Regions from separate parts of the Kutzneria chonburiensis genome, predicted to be linked through region 2. Evidence: riboswitches for the same ligand, from Rfam matches in the RefSeq annotation. Region 2 holds a riboswitch; each other region holds the start of a gene.
What was found. Region 2 has a riboswitch for thiamine pyrophosphate ahead of M3Q35_RS39125 (thiamine ABC transporter substrate-binding protein). Riboswitches for the same ligand answer to the same signal wherever they lie in the genome.
Positions count from the first base shown of each region.

Region 1 (5,548 bases), 500 kb from region 2:
CTGGGTGATGCGCATCGAGCAGAACTTCGGCCCGCACATGGAGCAGAAGTGCGCGGTCTTGGCCGGCTCGGCCGGCAGCGTCTCGTCGTGGAAGGACCGCGCGGTGTCGGGGTCGAGCGACAGGTTGAACTGGTCGGTCCAGCGGAACTCGAAGCGGGCCTTGGACAGCGCGTCGTCCCGCTCCTGCGCCTTGGGGTGTCCCTTGGCCAGGTCGGCCGAGTGGGCGGCGATCTTGTACGTGATCACGCCGACCTTGACGTCGTCCCGGTTGGGCAGGCCGAGGTGCTCCTTGGGCGTGACGTAGCAGAGCATCGCGGTCCCGGCCCAGGCGATCTGCGCGGCGCCGATGGCCGAGGTGATGTGGTCGTAGGCCGGCGCGATGTCGGTGGCCAGCGGGCCGAGCGTGTAGAACGGCGCCTCGCCGCACAGCTCTTCCTCCAGCCGCACGTTCTCCACGATCTTGTGCATCGGCACGTGGCCGGGGCCCTCGATCATGACCTGCACGTCCTTGGCCCGCGCGATGTGCGTGAGCTCGCCGAGGGTGCGCAGCTCGGCGAACTGGGCGGCGTCGTTGGCGTCGGCGATGGACCCGGGCCGCAGCCCGTCGCCGAGCGAGAAGGTGACGTCGTACTCCCGCAGGATGTCGCAGAGTTCCTCGAAATGCGTGTACAGGAAGGATTCCGTGTGGTGCGCCAGGCACCAGGCGGCCATGATCGAGCCGCCGCGGGACACGATGCCGGTGACGCGCTTGGCCGTCAGCGGCACGTAGCGCAGCAGCACGCCGGCGTGCACGGTCATGTAGTCGACGCCCTGCTCGCACTGCTCGATCACGGTGTCCCGGTAGATCTCCCAGTTCAGCTTGGTCGGGTCACCGCCGACCTTCTCCAGCGCCTGGTACATCGGCACGGTGCCGATCGGGACCGGCGAGTTGCGCAGGATCCACTCCCGCGTCTCGTGGATCCGCTTGCCGGTGGACAGATCCATGATGGTGTCGGCGCCCCAGCGGGCGGCCCACACCATCTTGTCCACCTCCTCCTCGATGGACGAGGAGACGGCCGAGTTGCCCATATTGGCGTTGATCTTGACGAGGAACTTCTTGCCGATGATGGCCGGCTCGGACTCGGGATGCTTGCGGTTGACCGGAATCACCGCCCGGCCGATGGCCACCTCGCTGCGCACGAACTCGGGGTCGACCCCCTCGCGGGCCGCGCAGAAGGCCATCTCCTTGGTGATGATGCCGGCCTTGGCGTAGGCCAGCTGCGTCACCGCGCCGTTGACGGGCTGCCGTTCGGCCACCCAGGATTCGCGCAACTTCGACAGTCCACTTTGGACGTCGACCACCGCCGTGTCGTCGGTGTAGGGGCCGGAGGTGTCGTACAGGTCAAGGTGTTCGCCATTGGTGAGTTCGACCCTACGCATCGGGATCCGGACACCGTCCGGACCGTCGACGTAGACCTTGTGTGAACCCTGGATCGGACCCGTGGTCACGGTGGGCCGGACCCGGTCGTCAAGAGACGTCATGGCGATTCCTCCCTACGCTGGCATTACCCAGTCAGGTTCAGGCGGTCGGCGGCGCCGGATCTGGAGATGACCCAGCCGCCCTCTCAGCCCGCTGTGGTGCGAGCTCCCGCGGTGTTCAGTTGTCGGCTCCCCGACGCTAGCGAATGCCGGCGGTTCCTGCCAGCCTCGGTCGCGTACCTTGTGCCGGTGGCAGACGATCAACCGTTTCCACCCGGCGCTCGACGGGCGGTCCGACCGACGGCGGTCATCGACTGCCCGGCCTGCGGCGAACTGGCCGGCCGCGGCTATCCGACGTGCCTGGTGTGCGCGGAGCTGGTCGACCAGTTCTGGACCCTGGACTGGCGGCCGCTGGTCGAGGTGTCCGGCATCCCGGAGCTGGAGCTGGCCGAGCTGGTGCTGCTGGAGGACGTCGGCAAGCTGCCGTGGACCTGCACCGACGTGGCCATGACGCTGCTGCGCTGCCAGACCTGCGGGGCCGAGCTGGGCACCGGCGACCTGCCTTGTATGCGCTGCCGGGTGGCCGACGAGAACCGTTGGGCCTGGGACCACATGGGCTACCCGGAGCGGATGACCGGCAACGAGCACGCCATGCGGGTGGCCCGGATGGTGCTGCGGGCCCCGCACCGCCAGCGGGAGACGATCGTCCAGGGCTGGCGGCTGACCATGCCGTTCCTGCTGCTCGGTGAGCTGCCGACGACCTCGCAGGCGCAGCGGATCCGGGCCCACGTGCTGGCCGAGCGCTACGACGAGCTGGTGCGGGCCCGCTCGCTGACCGACCTGGCCGGGCTGCCCAGCGTGCCGTGGCGGCGCGAGGCCTGAGTTCTGTACTTGCGGGTCCATTTTTGTCTTCCTAAGTTCGATGACATGCGAACAATCCACATCGAACGGCACGGCGGCCCGGAGGTCATGGCCTGGACCGAGCTCCCGGATCCGACGCCCGGACCAGGGCAAACGGTGGTGCGGCCGACGGCGATCGGCGTGAACTACATGGACATCGGCGCCCGGGAAACCGGCATGGGCGGCTGGGGCGCGCCGGTCACGTTGGGCGTGGAGGGCGCGGGCCGGGTGGTGGCCGTCGGCGACGGTGTCGAGCTGGCCGTCGGTGACCGGGTGGCCTGGTTCTACGTGCCGGGCAGCTACGCGGAGCTGGTCCTCGCGCCGGCATCGTCGCTGGTCAAGCTGCCCGACGACATCGAGGACGAGACCGCGGCGGCGGTGATGATGCAGGGGCTGACCGCCAACCACTTCACCACCGAGACGTACGCGATCAAGCCGGGCGACACGGCGGTCGTGCACGCGGCGGCCGGCGGTGTCGGATCGATGCTGACCCAGATGATCAGGGCCCGTGGCGGTACCTCGATCGGCCTGGTGTCCCGGCCGGAAAAGATCTCCGCGGCCCGTACGGACCACGTGTTGGTGTCCAGCGGTGGCGGCTTCGAGGACCGGATCCGTGAGCTGACCGGAGGCGAAGGGGCGCACGTGGTCTACGACGGCGGTGGCGCGCCGACGTTCCGCTCCTCGCAGCTGTCGCTGCGCCGCCACGGCGTGCACGTCTACTACGGGCCGTTCATGGGCGTGCCGACGCTGACGCCGATGGACCTGCCCAACAGCATCCTGCTGTCGTACGCCGCGGTGGCCGACCACGTGCCGACGCGGGAGGCGCTGATCCGGCGCAGCAACGAGGTGTTCGACCTGGTCCGCAACGGGCAGGTCAGCGTGCACATCGGCGGCCGCTACGCGCTCAGGGACGCCGCCAAGGCCCACGCCGACCTGGAATCCCGTGCCACCACGGGAAAACTGCTGCTAGTGCCGTAGGTACGACTCCACGGCGTCGGTGATGCTGGCCAGGGCGTCGAGCCGCGCGTACTCGGCGGCCAGCCGCTCGGCGTTGCCCCGATAGGTCGGGTCGGACAGCACGATCCGCACGGCCTGCTTGATGTCGTCCTCGGACGGCTTGTCCGTGGCCAGGTACAGCGCCGCGCCGGTGGCGGCGGCCCGGGTGTTGCTCTCCAGCTGGTCGGCCGACCGGCCGGTCAGCACCAGCGGCTTGGCCTGCCGCAAAGCCCGCTGCACGGTGTCGAAGGTGCCGTCGCTGATCACCACGTCGCCGTCGATCCGGGTCGACGGCAGCGCACCGACGAAACGCACGTGCGAGGGCGTGTCGCTGCGCCGGTAGCTCAGTTCCTCCACGGACAGCTGGAGAAACCGGTCGGCCGCGAGAATCGGCGCGTCCAGCACGAACGGCAGCGGATCGTGCGTGACACCGACCGACCGCATGGCCTCGACGAACTCCTCCTGCACGCCGCCGAGCGCATCCCGCACGTACTCGTAGGCGCGGCGGTTGCGCTCCCGTCCGGCGGCCGTGCGGTCCGGCGGCAGGCCGAGGCCGGCCGGCGCGGTGTCGATGCTGCTCAGCGAGAACGGCTCGGTGCCGACCAGGATCAGCGCCGACGGCTTCGGGCCGGGCGCGCCGTAGCTCAGCGGCAGCGTCCCCTGGAACGCCACGTCCCCGACCACCACCGTCGGCTCGCCCGATTCGGCCAGCAGCCGGCACAGCCGCCGGTGCTGGTCGACCAGGGCGCGGCCGGTCGGCGGCTCGAGCCCGGTGATCAGCTCGACCTCGTGGCCGCGCTGCACCAGCGCGTCGACGATGGTGCGCATGGCGCGCCGGTGCGAGGTGGTGGCCGTGACGACGACCCTGCCCATGACTGTGCCTCCCAGATGTGGCGCCCTACGAGAGGGAGACGTCCGGTCACGCGCCGTGGATCAATGGTCGACCGAACGGGCACGCAGACCGGCCCGGTTGTTCACATACGTGAGAACTCAGTCCTCGTCGTCCTCGTCGGCGAACGGGTCGGGCTCGACCGCCGGGTCCCAGGACAGGCCGGGCACGCCCCAGCCGTTGCGCTTGAGCATCTTCTTGGCCGCACGGGCGTTCCGGCCGACCAGCCGGTCCAGGTAGAGCAGGCCGTCGAGGTGGTCGGTCTCGTGCTGAAGGCAGCGGGCGAAGAAGCCGGTGCCCTCGACCTCGACCGGCTCGCCGTTGTCGTCGAAGCCGGTGACCTTGGCCCAGTCGGCCCGGCCGGTCGGGTACGTCTCGCCCGGCACCGACAGGCAGCCCTCGAAGTCGTCGTCCGGATCGGGCATGCCCTCCGGGCGGGCCGAGGTCTCCAGCGTCGGGTTGACCACGACACCCTTGTGCCGGTTGCCCTCGTCGTCCGGGCAGTCGTAGACGAACACCCGCCGGTCGACGCCGATCTGGTTGGCCGCGAGACCGACGCCGTTGGCCGCGGCCATCGTCTCGTACATGTCCGCGACCAGGGTGCGCAGCCCGTCGTCGAAGTCCGTGACCGGCCGTGTCGGGGTGCTCAGCACCGGGTCGCCAACCACACGGATCGGGTGAATCGCCATGTGCCGACCCTAGGGGCCGGCAGCGCAAGATCATTGTCAGGGGTGGTCGGTAGGCTTCGCTCCTTCGGGACGCGCCGGGGTACGCCGACGGCCCGAATCAAGATCACGTGATTGAATGGTCGCCTGGGAATCACACGGCTGTGATTCCTGCGACCGCAGGGATCCGCGACCGTGAGGGGCGAGGAGCCAGATGGACGCCGTGAAGGCCATCACGCAGGTGGACGAGCCTGCCGAGGGCCTGACCCGACGAGAGCACGCCATCCTGGCGTTCGAACGTCAATGGTGGAAGTACGCCGGGGCCAAGGAGCAGGCCATCCGCGAGCTGTTCGACATGTCCTCGACCCGTTACTACCAGGTGCTCAACGGTCTGATCGAGAAGCAGGAAGCCATGGCCGCCGACCCGATGCTGATCAAGCGGCTACGCCGGCTGCGCGCCGGTAGGCAGCGCGCCCGCGCGGCCCGCCGACTGGGGTTCGAGCCCCGATGAGCACGCCGGAGCCCACCGGCGGCCCTGCCCGCCCCGCCCGCATCGCCGGCATCGTCCTGCTGGCCGTCGCGGCCATCGCGCTCGTGATGGGCGTCATCAGCCTGCTCCCCTCCTCCGGTGGCGGCAACA
Region 1 is NZ_CP097263.1:7,883,876-7,889,423, forward strand. Features, by position in the region: gene thiC (phosphomethylpyrimidine synthase ThiC) at 1-1,521, opposite strand, end outside; TPP riboswitch at 1,514-1,641, opposite strand; gene M3Q35_RS36495 (hypothetical protein) at 1,708-2,340, shown strand; gene M3Q35_RS36500 (quinone oxidoreductase family protein) at 2,386-3,336, shown strand; gene M3Q35_RS36505 (glycosyltransferase) at 3,325-4,227, opposite strand; gene M3Q35_RS36510 (peptide deformylase) at 4,345-4,932, opposite strand; gene M3Q35_RS36515 (DUF3263 domain-containing protein) at 5,123-5,419, shown strand; gene M3Q35_RS36520 (LytR C-terminal domain-containing protein) at 5,416-5,548, shown strand, end outside.
Region 1: another riboswitch for thiamine pyrophosphate. It lies ahead of thiC (phosphomethylpyrimidine synthase ThiC); the one in region 2 lies ahead of M3Q35_RS39125 (thiamine ABC transporter substrate-binding protein).

Region 2 (5,548 bases):
TGCACGACCTCGCCGCGCACGAAGCCGGCCGGATCGGTACGCAAAGCGTTGGCCCGCAAGCCGAGCAGTACCGTGCCGTCGCCGGAGCCGGGCAGGGCGATCTCGCCGAGCGGACTGGTCACCAGGTCGTCCGCGGCTTCGGCCGGCACGAAGGTGGTGCAGCCGAGGAAGCCGGCCACCACGTCGTCGGCCGGCCGCCGCCACACCTCGTCCGGCGGCCCGACCTGGCGAATCCGGCCGGCCTGCATCAGTGCGACGCGGTCGGCCAGCGTGAACGCCTCGTCGTGGTCGTGGGTGACGACCAGCGCGGTGGTGCCGGTGGCCCGCAGCAGCGCGGCGAGGTCGACGGCGAGCTGCTCGCGCAGCGCACGGTCCAAAGCGGACAGTGGTTCGTCGAGAAGAAGCAAGCGGGGCTTGGGCGCCAGGGCACGGGCCAATGCGACGCGTTGCTGCTCGCCGCCGGACAGCTCGGTGACGCGCCGATGGCCGTAGCCGCCGAGCCCGACCAGCGCCAGCAGCTCCTCGATCCGCGCCTTCTGCTGGCCCTTGTCGACGTGGTGCATGCGCATGCCGAACGCCACGTTGGCTGCGACATCCTTGTGCGGGAACAGTTGTCCGTCCTGGAACACCAGTCCGAAGTCCCGGCGGTGTACCGCGACGCCGGCCAGATCCGTGCCATCCCAACGAATCGCGCCGGCAGCCGGTCGTTCCAGGCCTGCCACCGCCCGCAGCAGCGTCGACTTGCCGCAGCCGGACGGGCCCAGCAGCGCGACGACCTCGCCGTCGGCCACGGCCAGGTCCACATCGGACACGGCCGCGAAGTCGCCGTACCGAATGGACAAACCCTGTAGTTCCAGTGCCATCAGAACTCCCCAACCGCCGGCGTCATCCGCTCGATCAGCACGACCGCCAGCACGGTGACCAGCATCAGCACCACACAGGCCGCGTACGCCATCTCGTTGTTCAGCTCGCCCGGCCGGCTGATCAGCCGCGCGATCGCCACCGGCAGCGTCGGCGCGTCCGGCCGCGCCAGGAAACTCGTCGCGCCGAACTCGCCCAGCGCGACCACATAGCCGAAGCCGGCCGCGGCGATCAGCGACCGCCAGGCCAGCGCCAGGTCGACCTCACGCCACACGCGCAGCGGCCCGGCGCCGAGCGTGCCGGCGGCCTGCCGCAGGCGCTCGTCGATCGCCCGCAGCACCGGCAACACCGTCCGGACGATCAACGGCGTGATCACCAGTGCCTGCGCGAACGGCACCAGCAGCGGCGATGTGCGCAGGTCGAAGGGCAGATCGCCGAGCGTGACGAGGTAGCCGAAGCCAACCGTCACCGCCGAGACGCCCAGCGGCAGCATCAGCGCCAGGTCCAGCGTCTCGCCCAGCACGGCACGGCCCCGTCGCAGTTGCGAAAGCACCACGGCCGCCGTCACGCCGAGCAGCATCGCGAGGATGGTGGCGTCGGTCGCCGCTTTCACCGAGTTCGACGCCGCCTGCCAGGCCGAGACTTCGAGCGTGCCGTCGACGCCGGTGCCGGCGAGCGCGCGCCAACCGTCCATTGTGGTCAGCGACTTGGCGATCAGGCCGACGATCGGCACCAGCAGGGCGATCACGACGGCCGCCGCCGCACCGACCACGATCCATTCGCCGCCGGTCGGCCTTCTTGCCGTCTCGAAGCGACCGCGCAGCTTCAACGCCGTCTCACGGCGTCGCCGGGCCGCCGCACCGACCAGCAGCACGGCGATCACCGCCACCACCTGCAAGATCGACAACGCCGCCGCGCCGGGCAGGTCGAACAGGTCGACCGTGCGGAGGTAGATCTCCGTCTCCAGCGTCCGGTAGCGGGCCCCTCCGAGCATCAGCACCACGCCAAAGCTGGTGGCGCAGAAGAGAAAAACCACCGCCGCGGCCGATCCGACCGCCGGCGCGATCGCCGGCAGCACGACCGAGGTGAACGCCCGCCGGCGCGACGCGCCCAGCGACCGGGCCGCCTCCTCGGCGCGCCGATCCGTATGCGCCCACAGGCCGCCGACCGTCCGCGCGACCACCGCAACGTTGAAAAACGCGTTGGCCAGCACGATCGACAGCACGCCGCCGTCCGGCAGCAACGCCCGGAAAGCCAGGCCGACCACGACCGTGGGCAGTACGAACGGCACCAGAATCAGCGTGCGCACCAGGCCGACCCCGGGCAGGTTGCAGCGGGCCAGGACGAACGCCAGCGGCATGCCCATCAGCACCGCCACCAGCGTCGCCGCGGCCGCCTGACCGAGCGTGAACGCCACCAGCCGCCAGGTGTCGGCGCTGGTCAGGACGTCCGTCACGCCGCTGCCGCCCAGCCCGATGCCGACGATCGACACCACCGGCCAGGCGAAGAACAGACCGAGGAAGCCGACCGGGACCAGGGCGAGCAGCGGCAGAACTAGCCTTGCAGCAGCGTTCGGCACTGCTGGACCCACTTCTCCCGGTTGGCGTCCACCTGGTCGGCCGGCAGCTGCGCCGGCGCGTCCGGCAGCGGCGCCGCCGTCTTCCAGGCGTCCGGCAGGGCAACGCCCTCGCGCGACGGGTAGACGTACATGCTGGCCGGCACCTGCTCCTGGAACTTCTGCGAGACCAGGAAGTCCAGCACCTTCTTGGCGTCGTCCGGGTTCTTCGCGCCGGCCAGCACGCCCGAGTACTCGACCTGGCGGTAGCAGGTGCTCAGCAGGGCCTTGGTGCGCGGCTTGCCGTCAGAGCCGATCTCGTCGGCCGGCGAGGAGGCGTAGGACACCACGACCGGGCGCGGGCCCTTGCCCGACGAGCCCGAGAAGTCCTGCGTGTAGGCCTCGTCCCAGCCCGCGTCGACCTTGACGTCATTGGCCTTCAGCTTCGTCCAGAAGTCCGGCCACTTGTCCGCGCCGAACTGCTTGACCGTGCCCAGCAGGAAGGCCAGGCCCGGTGACGAGGTCGAGGGGTCCTCCACCACCGTCTGCCCCTTGTACTTCGGGTCGACGAGGTCGTTGTAGCCGGTCGGCGCCGGCAGGTTGTGCTGCGCGTACCAGCCCGTGTCGACGTTCAGGCAGACGTCGCCGACGTCGATCGCGGTCAGCCGGTGCGAATCGTCCAGCTGGTAGCGCTGCGGGCCCTTGCTCGCGTCCGGGCTGGTGTAGGGGGCGAAGACGCCCTCCTTCAGCGCCCGGGAGGCGAACGTGCTGTCCACTCCGTACGCGAGGTCGCCGATCGGGTTGGCCTTGGTCAGCACCAGCTTGTTGGTCAGCGCGCCGGCGTCACCGTTCATGCTGACCTTGACCGTGATGCCCGAGGTCTTCTGGAAGTCCGCCCACAGCGCCTTGTCCACCGCCCACGAATCGTGGGTCACCAGGGTCACCGTGTGGTCGGTCGCGGGCTGTTCACCCCCTCCGACCAGCGAACAGCCCGCGAGCGTCATCGCCGCCAGCCCCAGCGCGGCCAGCCGTGCCGTCCCGGTCAAGTTCTCCTCCAGGTGACCTCGTCGCGCGAGGTCGCCCGTACTGCCTCCCTACACCGGCATGACCCGGATCAGGTGCTTACGGTCGAGAGCTCGCCCGCTCTCCTCTCAGCCCGGCTGCACCGGACTCCCGTGGCTCACCCGGAGCTTACGCTGCATTTCGGCGCGGTCGGGACCACCATGGACGGCATGGTTGCTCTGCTCACCGACGATCAGGTCACCGAAGCACTCGGCCGGCGGCCCCTGTGGCAGCTGGACGGCTCGGCCCTGATGCGCACCGTGGAACTGGACAGCTTCCCGATGGCCATCCAGGCGGTGAACCGCGTGGCCGAGATCGCCGAGAACGACAACCACCACCCCGACATCGACATCCGCTGGCGGACGCTGGTGTTCCGGGTCTCGACGCACAGCGCCGGCGGCATCACGGCCTTGGACGTGATGCTCGCCGGCGAGATCGACGGGGTGCTGGAGCTGCTCGGTCAGCCCAGCGAGTAGAGCAGGTTCCGGCCCGCCTCCGCGTTGCGCGGCTGGCACAGCACGTCGTAGCGGCGGGCCACCAGCTGGCTCTGCGACACGAAGTCGCGCTTGCCCCTGGTCGACGCGTAGCTGATCGCGGCGAAGATCATGCTCGAGCCAACACCGGCCAGCAGGCCGATCGCGATCGCCCACCAGCCGCCGCTCACCGTGAACAGCGACAGCAGGATGCCGACGAACAGACCGAACCAGGCCCCGGACGCGGCGGCCGCGCCCAGCACCCGACCCCAGCTCAGCCGGCCCGCGACCCGTTCAACCAGCATCGGCTCGACGCCGACGATCGTGATGTCCTGCACCGGGAAGTCCCGGTCGGCCAGGAAGTCCACCGCCCGCTGGGCCTGCTCGTAGGTGTCGTACGAGCCGATCGGCCAGCCGGTCGGCGGCGTAGGCAGCGCCGAACCGGCCGAGTTGTTCGCGAATGCAGTGGTCATGATGGGCCCTCCTCGTCGGCTTGTCCGCCTTACACACGCTTTAACGTCGAGCCCACCTCGCTTCGTGCCGCGTCCGCGAAGTCCACAGGGGAATCTCAGGATGTGACCCCATCGGGTTGTGACCTGCGCGACGAGGGCAACGATCTCCCCTTCCCGTGCGTCGTTGGTGGTGAAGCCGTTCAAGGGGATCAGAAGTGATGAAGTTCTTCCGCACCGTTACTGCCAGCGCCGCCGCCGTCGTCCTCGCCGTCCTGTTCGCCGTACAGGCCCAGGCCGCCTCGCCCAGCCCACAGGTCACCGCCCAGCCCGATCAGGGCAACGGCGACCTGATCTTCGCCGGCGCCGCCGGCCTGTTCATCCTCGCCGCCGCGTTCGGCGTGATCATCTACGCCGCCCGGCACCGCGACTCCGAGAACTGAGGTCGGGCCGAGCCGTGGGGCGTCCGCTGCGGCGGACGCCCCACGGTGCTATCGGCCTTCGATCACCGCGCGTTCGAGTCGGGCCATCAGCTGCCGGTCCCGGTCCATTCCCATCAGCTTGCGGAGGCGGGCGGCCAGCGTCACCAGCAGTCCCGACTGAAAACCCACCAGATAGATCAGAACAGCGATCGTCGCGGTCATGACGTGCTCCGTTTCGTGTCGAACCAAGAACGGAACGGACGCTAGCCGCCCACTCACCGGCAACGATGTTCCATCGAAGAACCGGTCAGCTTTATTTCCCGCCAACTTCCCGTCACACATCCGTGGCGGAAACCTGACAGATTTTCATCATCGCTGGTCACCGGGCCGAATTGACGGTCGACGGCGGGCCACCCTACGATCGGCCGCTCACTCATCGAGAGGCATCGCAGGTGACCGTTCGAGAACTGGATCCGGCCAAGGCGAGAAAGTCCCTGAACGGCATCCACAAGGGCCTCGGCCTCAGGCATCCCGATCTCGTCGGCCGACTGGGTTTCGATCTGCGCATGCTGTGGGGAATACCGCAGCACGCCGCGGTCGACGAGCTCAGAGAGCAGGCCGTCGCCCGTATCGACCTGGTGGTCAGTCAGCGGCTTTCCGAGTCGACCGCGGCGGTGGCCCGCGATTACTTCAACATCTCGGACGACCCCCGGTTCTGGGGCTCAA
Region 2 is NZ_CP097263.1:8,380,814-8,386,361, reverse strand. Features, by position in the region: gene M3Q35_RS39135 (ABC transporter ATP-binding protein) at 1-863, opposite strand, end outside; gene M3Q35_RS39130 (ABC transporter permease) at 863-2,440, opposite strand; gene M3Q35_RS39125 (thiamine ABC transporter substrate-binding protein) at 2,416-3,420, opposite strand; TPP riboswitch at 3,491-3,603, opposite strand; gene M3Q35_RS39120 (4a-hydroxytetrahydrobiopterin dehydratase) at 3,649-3,954, shown strand; gene M3Q35_RS39115 (YflT domain-containing protein) at 3,939-4,424, opposite strand; gene M3Q35_RS39110 (hypothetical protein) at 4,622-4,843, shown strand; gene M3Q35_RS39105 (hypothetical protein) at 4,892-5,044, opposite strand; gene M3Q35_RS39100 (hypothetical protein) at 5,275-5,548, shown strand, end outside.

Region 3 (5,548 bases), 510 kb from region 2:
TCGTCGACCAACTGCTGGGCGGCGTCGAGCAGCTCGACGGAATCCGGCAGCAGGGTCCGGTCGTCGGCGACGACCTCCAATTTCACCCAGTTGGTCTCCAGGGCCTCCCGGGCCAGTCGGGCCGTGAGCACGGCCTCGGCCGCCGTGCGGCAGCCCGCGGTGTTGGGCAGCGGCTCGATGCCCAAGCGGCGCAACAGGTCCAGCACGCCGGTGCCGCCGGTGGCGTCCATCCGGCGCATGGCCACCGTGGTCAGCTCGGTGCCGGCGGCCAGCAGCGACCGCTCCAGCACGGCCAGATTGGCCGCGCCGCCGGTGCCCATGATCAGCCGCGAGCCGAACTCGCGGTCGGCGATGACCAACGGATCGTCCACTTCAGCCTCCTGCACCGCGGTGAGCACTTCGACCGAGCCGCCTTGCGCCAGTGCCGTGCTGGCCCAGTCGGCCCGTCGCACGACCTCGCCGTCCACCGCCACCGCGATGCCCCTTGGCGGGGCGTCGATGGCGGCGAGCGCGTCGGCCACGGTCGACCCGTCGGCCAGCTCGCGCTCGGTTCCGTTGACCACGACCAGCACTTCAGCCTCCCCGTTGGTGACGGCCAGCAGCCGGCCCGGATCGGCGGCGCGCGCCGGCTCCGGTGGTTCACGGCCGGCCAGCAGGTCGACCACCGCCTCGGCGGTGATCGGGGCGAGCAGGATGCCGTTGCGGTGGTGGCCGGTCGCGGCCAGCACGCCCGGCTCCAGCCACCCCAGCAGCGGCAGGTTGTCCGGGCTGCCCGGCCGCAGCCCGGCCGCGCATTCCAGCACCGCGTACTCGCCGATGCCCGGCAGCACCCGTTCGGCGTCGCGCAGCAGGTCCCGCACGCCGCCGACCGTCACCTCGGTGTCGAAGCCCGCCTCGTACTGGGTGGCCCCCAACACCAGGCCGCGGCCGTCCCTCGGCACGAGGTAGACCTGCCGGCCCTCGACCAGCGCGCGGACGGTTCGTTTCGGCGGATCCAGGGCCCCGTCACGGGCTTTCAGCCGCAGGACCTCGCCCTTGACCGGCCTGATGACCTTGGCCAGGCCTTCGTACAGGCCGCCGCTCCAGGCGCCGGCGGCCAACACCACGGCGTCGCATTCCACCGTGGATCCGTTGGCCAGCAGCACTTCGCCGGCGCTGACCTTGGTCGCGGCGACGGCGACCGGCCGCATGCCGGCGTCCACCGCCGCCTTGCGCAGCGAGGACAGCAGCACCCTGTTGTCCACGGCCAGGTCCCCGGGCACCAACAGTCCATTTCGGACGGACGTGCCCAGCGACGGCTCCAGTCGCCTTGCTTCCCGCGCGGTCACTCTTTCCACCGCACGGCCCAGTCTGGCGAGAAAATCCGCCACGCCGTCAAGTTCCGCCCGATCGGCCGCGTCCACCGCGACGACCAGGGTCCCCTCTCGGCGTAGTCCACCATCTTTTCCAGCCTGGCAGCGAATTCCGGCCAGCGGTCCAGCGACGCGCTGCCCAGGGCCAGCACGTGTTCCTCGCCCGGCCACGCCTCGGTGACCGGCGCGAGCATGCCGCCCGCCACCCAGGACGCGCCCGACCCCGGCGCGGCATCGATGAGCTGCACCTGGTGGCCCGCCTCGGAAGCGGCCCAGGCGACCGACAATCCGACGACTCCACCACCGACAACGGCGACCTTCATGACACATCACGCTCCCTGCGCCGGCATGACCCGGATCAGGTTCGACGGTCGGAGCTGGCAAGCTCCCTCTCAGCCCGGTACTTCCAGGCTCCCGTGCGGACCAATGGGCTCTACCGTAGCACCCGTGCCAGCACTGGATGGAGATCAGATCAGGAAGCGGCTCGCCGACGCACGGCTCTACCTGTGCACCGACGCCCGCACCGGTACCAACGACCTCGCCGAGTTCGTCGACGCCGCACTTGCCGGCGGCGTGGACATCGTGCAGTTGCGGGACAAGGGCATGGAGGCGCGGCACGAGCTCGCCGCCCTCGAGGTCATCGCCGAGGCCTGCGCCCGCCACGGGGCGCTGCTGTCGGTCAACGACCGGGCCGACATCGCCGTCGCCGCCGGGGCCGATGTGCTGCATCTGGGACAGGACGACCTGCCCGTGCCGCTGGCCCGCCGCATCGCCGGCGACGACATCGTCATCGGCCGGTCCACCCACGACTTCGCCCAGGCCGACGCCGCCGCCGCGGAGCCGGCCGTGGACTACTTCTGCACCGGGCCGTGTTGGCCCACCCCGACCAAGCCCGGCCGCCCGGCCCCTGGTCTGGATCTCGTGCGCCACGTGACGTCTTCGCGGCCCTGGTTCGCCATCGGCGGCATCGACCTGGCCCGCCTGGACGACGTCCTGGCCGCCGGCGCCCGCCGCGTCGTGGTCGTCCGGGCCATCACCGCCGCCGAGGACCCCCGCGCCGCCGCCGAGGCATTGAAGGCTCGCCTGGTGTGAGACCCCCACCTGAGTGGCTCATTTGAGGACCCCCACCTGAGTGGCTCATTTGGCCTCTGGAGCCAAATGAGCCACTCAGGTAGAGCAAAAGACGCCCCGGCGGCCGGCGTGCAGGGAGGGGTGCCGGCCGCCGGGGCGGAGGTGGGCTTGCAGGGGAGCCCACCGGGGAATCAGCTCGTCACGAGCCGTAGTCCATAGGTGTTCAGCGCCGGGGCCACCGGGCTGAAGTACGTGGTGCCGCCGTGGGTGCAGTCGCCGGAGCCGCCGGAGGTGACGCCCTGGGCCTGGCCGCCGCTGATCCACGCGCCGCCGGAGTCGCCGGGCTCGGCGCAGACGTTGGTCTTGGTCAGGCCGGTGACCGTGCCCTGCTGGTAGACGACGGTCTGGTTCTTGGCCTGGATGGTGCCGCAGTGCCAGCCGGTGGTGGAGCCGGAGCGGCAGACCGTCGCGCCGACGGCCGCTTCGGCCGCGCCTTTGACCGCGACGGAACCGCTGGCGCCGGCCACCGTGCCGGCCAGCGTCCACTGCCCGCTGGTCACGTCGACCTTGCCGTAGTCGCCGCCGGAGCCGAAGTGCGAGCCGTTGATCCGACCGAGTGAAACCTGGTTGTACCCGAATGCACTACCGCCGCCGGCCGTGCAGTGCCCGGCGGTGACGAAGTGCTTGCCGCCGGCGGCGTCGGTCGCGCTGAATCCGACCGAGCACCGGAAGTTCGAGCCGTACCACGCGTCGCCGCCGCGAACGGCGTACAGCGGCCTCGGCCGCTCCGCCACGATCTCCGTCCGCGCGGCCGTTCCCGCAGTCCGGACGAACGCCTCGGTGGCCGGCGAATGGTCGAGAACCTGGACCACGACCTGGTCGGTCGGCAGGTCGACGTACCAGCCGACGACTCCCGTCGGCACCGGCACCTGACGAAGTCCGTCCGCGACGGCCGCCAGCTGTGCGTCCGTTCGGGTGACGACCCTTGCCTCAACACCCGCCGCGCGCACGCGCGTCACAAATGTGACGTCAGTCACTGCCACCACGGCCTGGCCGGACGCCGCGTCGAACCAGGAGCCGCCGAAGATCGGCCCGAGGACTGTGCGCAGGGTTGCGACCTGGGCATCGGCGCGATCCTGCCGGGCGAACCTGGCCATCGCCCGGGCGGGTGACAACCCCAGATCGCGGCTCAGCGCGGTCGCTACATCGGGTGATATGACCACACCATTCGTGGACGTATCGACAGAGACGGGCGCAGAGGCTGCCGCTGCCGGTACGCTGACAGTAGCGGCGAGGCCAATGAACAACAGGGCAGCGCCGGTGAGCCGAGCCGCAGCAGTGCGGTTCATCAGACGTCTCCCTCATCTTCGGATGCGGGGACTCGGGAGTGGCGGTTGCAGGGACCCCTTCCCGAGCCTTTCAGGGGGACGGGCGGTGGGGCGGCGGCAGGGGTCGCCCCACCTTCCCCCATCTCTGACTCTTCGAGTCGCATGGGTCGTCGCTGCCACAGCCGCCAAATTCGCCTCCCCCAGAAGACATCCGATCCGTTGGGCACGCCGCCGAATGTCCTTCGGCGGAGAGTCCGATCGGGCGCAAAGCGTGTCACATGATCCGACCGCGTGGGTACGACGCGTAGCGGTTAACACTTGACGTTTAAGTAACGTCGCGCATAAATGCTGTTCCATACCGCCGGGCGCGTTCCGTTGCCCGTCCGGACGCCCTCCTGACCGTTCGGCTTATCGGCGGCGGTCGAACTACCCGAAAAGGCGGCAGCCCGCTTGGCCCCTGGCGAGCCGGGCTCCGAGGAGCTAGTCAGTTCGCCCCGGGCGGCGGGTTGCCGCTGGTGCCCGTCGGCTGCTGCCCGGTCGTCGTCGTGGTGGTGGTCGACGTGCTCGTCGAGGTGGACGTGCTGGTCGAGGTCGACGACGGCGGCGTGCTGGAGGTGGTCGTCGGGGTGGTGGTCGACGTGGGCGTCTGTGACGTGCTGGTCGGCGTGGTGCTGGACGGAGGCGGAGTGCTGCCCTGCCCCGGCTGCCCGAACAAGGCGCCGACGGTGGTGCGCTGGCCGTTGCCGGAGGTGGCGTGGCCGTCGAGCAGCTCGACGCCGGTCAACACGCCCATGCCGAGCAGGAAGGCAGCGGCGACGGCGCCGGCCAACATGGGCCAGCGGCGCTTGACCGGCTCCTCGGGCGGCGGCGCGACGGTGAGCCGAACCGTCTCGGCGTCGTGGGACGCGCCGACGGGAGGCTCCTCGGTCTTGATCCGGGCGGTGACCCGGGTACGAGCGGCGTGGATGGAACGCTCGTACATGGCCGTGCCCACGGTGCCGACGATGCTGGCCAGCCCGGCGCCGGCAACCGTGCCGGCGACCCCCAGCTGAGAGCCCAACACGGCCGCGGTGACCGACGCCAACGCGCCCGCCGCGACCTGGGTCGGCTTGATGTCCAGCGACTTCGTGCCCTGCTCCTTGCTCATCTCTCCCAATCCCCTACCGCATCTACCAACGCACAAGACGCGGCGGGCACTCCCGGGGTTGGAGGATCGTGAGCACGAACACGCTGTTCAGTCCACTATGGACGATCGAATCGGCACCACGTGGGTCGGCGGCCCTTCCACGCCACAGTGCAGGCAATCCCCCGGATGCGGGGAATCCTCGACAACGGACGGCGTAGTCGGCTGGCCCAGAACCTTGTTGTCGATGAAAAACGCGGTCAGACCGCCCAGCACGGCGGCGATTGCGCAAATCAGCAAAGCCATCTGCCAGCCGGCGGTGAGCGCGGCCGGATCGCTGTACCGCTCGCCGGTGATGCCGGCGGCGGCGGGCAGCACGGCCACCGCGAGCAGGGAGCCGGTCCGGGCCACGGCGTTGTTCACGCCGGAGGCCACGCCGGCGTGTCGGTCCGGCGCGGCGGCCAACACTGTGGCCGTGACGGGGGCGACGGCCAGCAGCAGGCCCAGGCCGAACACCACGACACCGGGCAGCACCCCGGTCAGGTACGACGCACCGGGCACGGCCCAACGCAACATCACCATGCCCACGCCGACCAGGATCGGCCCGACGATGAGCTGCACCCGCGGCCCGATGCGCTGGGCCAGCTTGCCGGACTGGGCCGACAGCAGAAGCA
Region 3 is NZ_CP097263.1:7,875,032-7,880,579, reverse strand. Features, by position in the region: gene thiG (thiazole synthase) at 1-371, opposite strand, end outside; partial or broken gene thiS (sulfur carrier protein ThiS) at 393-563, opposite strand; partial or broken gene thiO (glycine oxidase ThiO) at 600-1,675, opposite strand; TPP riboswitch at 1,671-1,780, opposite strand; gene thiE (thiamine phosphate synthase) at 1,800-2,444, shown strand; gene M3Q35_RS36445 (S1 family peptidase) at 2,615-3,580, opposite strand; gene M3Q35_RS36440 (hypothetical protein) at 4,236-4,898, opposite strand; gene M3Q35_RS36435 (MFS transporter) at 4,986-5,548, opposite strand, start outside.
Region 3: another riboswitch for thiamine pyrophosphate. It lies ahead of thiO (glycine oxidase ThiO); the one in region 2 lies ahead of M3Q35_RS39125 (thiamine ABC transporter substrate-binding protein).